Regions from separate parts of the Vibrio sp. RC586 genome, predicted to be linked through region 1. Evidence: predicted binding sites of a transcription regulator. Region 1 holds the regulator's gene; the other holds the start of a gene.
What was found. The regulator PurR, encoded in region 1, represses purine synthesis genes. The targets are predictions, from matches to a motif close to TNANGNAAACGTTTNCNTNA.
Positions count from the first base shown of each region.

Region 1 (3,815 bases):
TGCAATAGATGGGCATCAATATAGCTTGCTAATTCTGCTTGTTTGGCTTTCGCCATATCCAACGTGAGATATTGGCTAAATTGCGTCACCAAGATGGCGGTAATCGCGATCAAAATTAAGGCAATGATGAGTTTTTTATTCATGTAAAGATACCTAGTAATCATTTCGATGTTTTGGCAAGTGACAAAACACTTAAGTCAAGTATACCCAAACTATTTGGAGTTGCAGGTTGGCAGCAAGTCAGCGTAGCCAATACCTAACAGCCTCAGGAATGAATACACACATACTCACTGAGTTCAAACTCGCCAAATTAGGCGTGATTGCTGAGACTCTAAGAATAAAGAAAGGGGAAGAGCAGGATTTCTTTCAAAAAATAACGTGCCCAGATGGACACGTTATATGTACGTATGTCTTGGTGTGTTCACACCTAAATCTTGACGTGATTATGAACCTAAAACAGTAGGTTAGAGGTGCCTCAAGAGTTCATCACGACGATTTTGTGGGATCACTGACCAATGCTTACCTTCAATCGCACCTTCTAGAGCCCATAGCAACTCTAAGCTAACTTCTGCTGAGTGAGTACGCTGAATCGCTTTATACGCTTCAACAGCACCATGAGAGTGTAGTGATTCAACATTCTCAATCCCTGCTTTTTTGAGCATCCTTTCGGTTGCCAAGCGTAAGTTAGGCAGATCTTTTAAGCGCTCAGGTTTTGCTTGAGCTTGCGTTTCACGCTCTGCCTTAGCGACTTCAAGTGCAGCGCGAGCTTCAGTTAAGATGGAGGTTGGATTGCTCCAACAATCTTCAGGTAAAGCGTAGTACTTAGTTACGACAGGAAAGCCACGTTTCTTATAAACGTAAGGTTCATAACCTTGTAGTTTGAATTTTTCGATTGTGGCATCGTCCGCACGGATGTGCAGCGTTTCATTAACCACAAGCGCAAACATAGTTTCGTCGACGAAAATACCAAAGCCACCAAACATTGAACGAGATTTCACACGTCCTAGCTGCTCAAAGAGCCGCATTGAATCTTTTAATACTGGTTTATTCATGCTGTTAGTCTCGGAGTATTGTTACATACGCCACCAAATCAGGTCCGAGAAAATTAGCAAATGCATGCATCGGCCATGTCAATGATGAGTCAACATAGTGTATGCATTTTTTGCCATCGGTAACCCCGCTACCTACCATAAACTTTTGGTTTAGGCCGGAGGCTTTGCGTCCCACTTTTTCAAATGGTTTGCCCTGTGCGTGACATTTTTCCTGATAAAAATTAACCAATCTTGGCTTATTCTCACAACTTGGTATTTCAAATGTGAGAATAAGCTAAGTTATTAATACCTATGCTACATAGGTTTTGTCAAATTTATGTGACAAGCTTTCAAATATAGGCGTCATGAATTGTCAAGAAAGTTAGTTTTTTGTCAAGTCTTTCACTGTGTCGCGCTCGACAATTTCAGGATGCATTTCGAAAATTCGACGTTCGTGTTCTTTATCCTTGATGCGCTCTAACAAAATTTCAAAGGCGTTTTTCCCGACACGACGTTTCGGTTGGTGTACGGTAGTCAGCGGTGGTGAGAAATATTCCGCTAATTCAATGTTGTCGTAGCCAATCACGGAAATGTCTTCAGGTACACGGATGCCTTTTTGTTGCAGACGGCTCATCAAACCAAGTGCCATAGTATCGTTGAAACAAAACACCGCAGTTGGACGCTTATCCATAGCAAGGATTTTATCGGCAGCTAGCACCGCCGTATCACACTCAAAGTTGCCTTCTAAAATCCAATCTTCATTAACCGGCAATTTTGCCTCAGCCATAGCACGGCGGAAGCCTTGAATACGCTCTTGGCATGCTGCTTTAACAAAGTGACCGCTTAAGCATGCAATATCAGTATGACCACGGTCAGTCAGGTATTTGGTAGCCAAGTAACCACCTTCTTCTGAATTGTCGATGATTTTATCAGCGTGTGAGGTTTCTGGACCCCAATCCATGATTACTTTTGGAATGTCTTTGTGTGCATCCAGCATCTCTTGTAGCTCTTGGGTCAAGTCTGAACACATGACCAAAATGCCATCAACCCGTTTTTCAGCCAACATGCGAATGTAATCACGTTGCTTTTCATAGATGCCGCCTGTGTTACACAAGATCAGAGTGTAACCTTGGCGATAACAGTAGCTTTCTACGCCATCAATCACTTCAGAGAAGAACAAGTTAGTGGATTGCGTCACTAACATGCCGATGGTGCGAGTGGTGTTACATTTCAAGCTCCGTGCAACAGCGCTAGGAGCATAGTTGAGCTGTTTAACCGCTTCTTGCACTTTCTCCTGTGTGGTTTCAGCCACAAAACGAGTTTTGTTAATGACGTGAGAGACGGTAGTCGTTGACACGCCAGCAAGGCGTGCCACATCTTTAATCGTAGCCATAGAGTGTTCCTGTCGATGACTGCTGATGCCAGCGAATATTATTGGTTAATTAAATCAGCAGAAGTAAGGCGAGACTGAGCGAATCTTCACACTCTGTGCAGCAATGAGCGGTACTAGGCCGTACGTAAAGCGCTTCAATCACAATGCCTAAAGTAATAAAAATACAAAAACCGCCAAAAATTAGCGGTTTATATTTTTATTCGTTTTTTATCGTTTGCGGGTGGATTTTAGACTGCAAATCTGTTCACCGCAACGAAATTCATTCATCAAACTTTAAGTTATTTCGCGATCAATTCGTCTAGGCAAACTCTATTTACTGTGCCAAAGAGTCAGTTTGGTGTTGAACGGCAACCTTAAGTAAGAGAGTGACAAGACACTTATTCGATATTCGTATTCAGCTCTTGAAGGTAATCTTTGTCTTGTCTCACGAATGCCAATGTTAAACGAGCAACGGCTGCGTAAAGTCCAAAGTCATCAAATTGAGTGCAACGCTCAACAAAGGTGGGTAACCAGTTGAGTAAGTGTTGTTCGATAAATTCAGCTTGTGCTTTCGATGCGTTATCCAAGTCCGCAGCCTGTTCATTTTGATTAGCACTAATGGCAAGGTGAGCCAAAAAATCGAGCTGAATTGCGAGATGGTCGGCGGGTTCATTGAGGTTTTGAGCCACCTTAACGCCTTGCGTGGCGAGAAGCTCGCGCATTTTTTGTGCGGGTTTACCGTTTAGTAGCCCTTTATCCGTGTAGACAGATGCGTAAGGTAGAGCTGAATCACGATCGGACTTCAAAAATAAATCACAGAAATCCGCAGCAAGTTCAAGCTGAGCATCGGTTCTATCTTGCAAACGATTCAGCGCTTCTATCAAACTTTTCACATCTGTGGTTAGGCTTTCTTCTGCCGCGAGTCCAGTCAAAAATGTGCGGATTTCCGCTGAATGGTAGTGTGCGAGATCTTGTTCAGTCAGCTCTTTAATAAATAGGCTCGACAACCACCAATAGACTTCTGCGCGTTTTTCATTGAGGATTTTCAGTTCTTGTATCATTTTTGCACTCCCAATCGGTTGGCTCTTAGTCTAAACCATAAAAATGAACAGCTATCATGCTGAACATGTCTATTTGTGAAAAGATGCAAATGAGTTGTGAATGTGCTGAGTGGGGCTTGAGTTGCATCAAGAAAAAGTGATGTTTCTCACGATTTTTCTCGAAATATTAATAAATATGAATAGAATAACCCTGCGATAAATCCAGTTATTTAAAATGGTGCATTATGAGCTATCACGTACTTGTGGTTGAAGACGATCTCGTTACCCGCAGTAAGTTGAGTGGTTACTTTCAAAACGAAGGCTACCAAGTCACACAGGCGGAAAGCGGAGCGCAAATGAGAGAAGCACTAG
Region 1 covers NZ_ADBD01000013.1:220,199-224,013, reverse strand. The annotation lists gene VOA_RS04495 (TVP38/TMEM64 family protein) at 1-143, opposite strand, end outside; gene VOA_RS04500 (TfoX/Sxy family DNA transformation protein) at 465-1,052, opposite strand; cyclic di-GMP riboswitch class I at 1,168-1,255, opposite strand; gene purR (HTH-type transcriptional repressor PurR) at 1,414-2,424, opposite strand; gene torD (molecular chaperone TorD) at 2,802-3,464, opposite strand; gene torR (two-component system response regulator TorR) at 3,689-3,815, shown strand, end outside.

Region 2 (3,815 bases), on a different contig from region 1:
CGGCTAGCTTTTGTAGCCAGCGAATTTCAACGATAGTGCGGTACTTTAGGAGACCAAACTCACTGAAGATACTGCGTAACGCAATCGTTTTACTTCCGTAGCGGCCATCTACCGGTGAAACAGCAGTCAATGCTGACAGTTCCATGTTCTTCTCCTGAATATTGAGTTAAAGGTGTGAGTAATTCGAGTGGGTTGTCATCATTTAGATTCGCGCTAATAAAAGCTGCGCCTGTTCGATCATCTTTTTACGACCGAAAATCAGGTGACGACGGCGTCCACCAACCTGACGCCACAATACGGCGCAGCGGATCCCAGATAGAAGTAGGGCGCGCACTTTGTGTTGGTTAGCAGTTTGCTGTAATACGGATGGTGTGCCAGTGACTTGAATACGCGGGCCGATCGGGCTTACCACATCAAGGTAGATACTGGCGAGGTTGCTGATCATTTGATCATCGAATAAGTCAAAATGTTCAAGCTGACGCTCAATCATTTGAATGCGGTCGCCAAGTTGACTCATGGCATCGCGGCGGCCACTTAACTTACGTTCAAGCGCCATTAGGCTAATCAGATAACGAGTGATTTCGCTACCCGTCGGAGTGCTGTCAATACCTTTGACCAAGCACTCCAAACCGAGCTTGAGCTGACTTTCGTGGCCGAAAACTTCCAGTGTATTACTTGGATTAGTACACGTAATGGCTTTGAGCGAAGTTTCAAACGCATCAGAATCACAGTAACCATTTTTGGCAACTTGTTGTACAAGTGCCACAGCCTGACAAATGCCAGCGAAAGCGATGGTACGGTCGTAAATTGCGTTAGCCACGTAAATCTCCTAAAAATTGACTCTAAATGCGCTCTTCAATAATGCCGCCACCAAGGCAGATTTCACCTTGATAAAACACGGCGGATTGTCCTGGCGTTACAGCCACTTGCGGATCGTCAAACATCACTTTAATTCGATCATTACTGAGTGGAATGATGGTACAAGCGATGTCACTTTGACGATAACGAGTTTTCACGCTGCAACGTAAAGGTTCAGTGATTGGCGTGCGGTCAACCCAATGCAGTTGCGCAGCGACCAAGCCATGAGATTTGAGCAGTGGATGATCTGCGCCTTGTACAGCAATCAGCACATTGCGTTTTAAATCTTTATCCGCCACATACCATGGCTGTTCATTGCTCTCTTTCATACCACCAATGTGCAGACCTTTACGTTGTCCGAGTGTGTGGTACATCAAGCCTTGGTGCTCACCAATCACTTTCCCTTCAGGGGTTTCGATTTTACCCGGTTGGGCTGGCAAATAGCGAGATAAGAAGTCAGTAAATTTGCGCTCACCGATAAAACAGATGCCGGTAGAATCTTTCTTCTTCGCCGTGATTAAACCTTGTTCTTCCGCAATGCGGCGTACTTCTGGTTTTTCGAGATCGCCAACAGGGAATAGGCTACGCGTTACTTGTTCATGGCTCAGAGTATAAAGGAAGTAGCTCTGGTCTTTATTGTTGTCCAACCCACGCAGCATTTGTGGCTTTTCGCCATTTTGCGGGAAAGTACGACGAACATAGTGACCCATGGCGATGTAATCCGCATCCAGCACTTCATCGGCAAATTCTAAGAAGGCTTTGAATTTGATTTCTTTATTACACAGAATATCTGGGTTAGGGGTACGGCCTGCTTTATATTCGGCAAGGAAGTACTCAAATACGTTGTCCCAATATTCGGCGGCAAAGTTAATGGTATGCAGAGGAATGCCGAGTTTGTCACATACAGCCTGAGCATCGGCTAAATCTTCTGCCGCAGTACAATACTCTTCGTTATCGTCTTCTTCCCAGTTTTTCATAAACAGGCCTTCCACTTGGTAACCCTGTTGCTTGAGAAGATAGGCTGAAACAGAGGAATCAACCCCTCCAGACATGCCGACAATTACTTTCTTTTGGCTGTTTGCACTGTGCTCTACAGACATCACTTATCTACCACTTGATGAACTTGGACGGGGATTCTAACAGAAAGAATTTTTCGAGGACAGATCCGAGACACTAATCACACTTCATCTGACTTCAGTCAAATGTTGCTAAATCATTGAATCACTTGCGCTCCAAACGCTAAAGATAGGGTGTGAAATAAAATCCTCACAATGCAAACGTTTGCTATTTTTTCCTTTGTTGCTGCACTAAAAGGTGCGCGGTAGAATCGGCGCTCCTTTCATCCTTGAACCCAAGTAACCCTTATGAAATTTCCTGGCCAACGCAAATCTAAGCATTATTTTCCGGTTCACGCGCGTGATCCTCTCGTGATTCAAGCGCAAGAAAATAAGAAGATGTCGCGCACTCATATTATCGGTATTGATCAAACGTTGGTGGATATTGAGGCCAAGGTGGATTCAGATTTGATCGAGCGTTACGGTCTGAGTAAGGGACACTCATTAGTGATCGATGATCAAGCGGCTGAAGCTTTATATAACGAATTAAAAGATCAGCGTTTAATTACTAATGAATACGCAGGTGGGACGATAGGGAATACGCTGCACAATTATTCAGTATTAGCCGATGACCGCTCAACGCTACTGGGTGTAATGAGCCAAGATATTAAGATTGGTAGCTATGGCTATCGTTATCTGTGCAACACTTCTAGCCGTATGGATCTCAATTATTTACAAGGTGTAGAAGGTGCAATCGGCCGTTGCTTCGCTCTGATTACTGAAGATGGTGAACGCACTTTCGCAATCAGCGAAGGGCAAATGAACCAATTACAACCAGACAGTATTCCAGAAAAAATATTTGCTAGTGCTTCAGCATTAGTTATTACGGCTTATTTAGTTCGTTGTAAAGAAGGCGACCCTATGCCGGAAGCAACGATGCGCGCAATTGAATATGCAAAAAAATATGATGTTCCAGTGGTATTAACTCTAGGAACAAAATTTGTTATTCAGGATGATCCTAAATTCTGGCAAGACTTTTTACGTGATCATGTCACTGTGGTAGCAATGAATGAAGATGAAGCATTAGCGTTAACCGGAGAAAGCGATCCGTTGGCGGCGTCTGATAAAGCGTTAGATTGGGTTGATTTAGTACTGTGTACAGCAGGTCCTGTGGGATTATTTATGGCAGGATATACCGAAGATTCGGCTAAGCGTGAAACGTCATTACCTTTATTACCGGGATCGGTCCCAGAATTTAACCGCTATGAATTTAGTCGTCCAGCACGTAAAGACAGTTGTATAAACCCGATTCGTGTTTATTCACATATTTCACCTTATATGGGCGGTCCGGAGAAGATAAAAAATACCAATGGTGCGGGGGATGCAGCATTATCCGCCTTGTTGCATGACATGGCTGCAAATAAATACCACAAAGAAAATGTACCTAATTCAAGCAAACACCAGCATGAATTTTTAACTTATTCATCCTTTTCTCAAGTTTGTAAATACTCAAATCGTGCGAGCTACGAGGTACTAGCCCAACATTCTCCACGTCTTTCTCGGGGCCTACCTGAGCGTGAAGATAGCCTTGAAGAGGCATATTGGGAAAGATAAAAAAGGCTCCTTCGGGAGCCTTTATCATTTGGGTCTGCTATTAGAATTACAGAGAGAATTCTTCCAGAGATTTGCCTTCGTCCAGCGCCTTTTGGATCACTGAAGGAGTGCGACCTTGGCCTGTCCAAGTTTTTTCTTCACCATTGGTGTCGATGTACTTGTATTTTGCAGGGCGAGGAGCACGTTTGCTTTTTGCTTTAGTTTTGGTTTCGCCAGAAAGCGCAGAAATAAGCGCTTCTAGATCAATACCATCTTTAGCAATTTGCTCAGCAATCGCTGCCAATTTTG
Region 2 covers NZ_ADBD01000007.1:464,761-468,575, reverse strand. The annotation lists gene purB (adenylosuccinate lyase) at 1-145, opposite strand, end outside; gene hflD (high frequency lysogenization protein HflD) at 203-820, opposite strand; gene mnmA (tRNA 2-thiouridine(34) synthase MnmA) at 843-1,958, opposite strand; gene VOA_RS12050 (inosine/guanosine kinase) at 2,223-3,527, shown strand; gene VOA_RS12055 (H-NS family histone-like protein) at 3,574-3,815, opposite strand, start outside.
Region 2: the regulator PurR is predicted to act here: its motif matches at 2,128-2,147, upstream of VOA_RS12050 (inosine/guanosine kinase).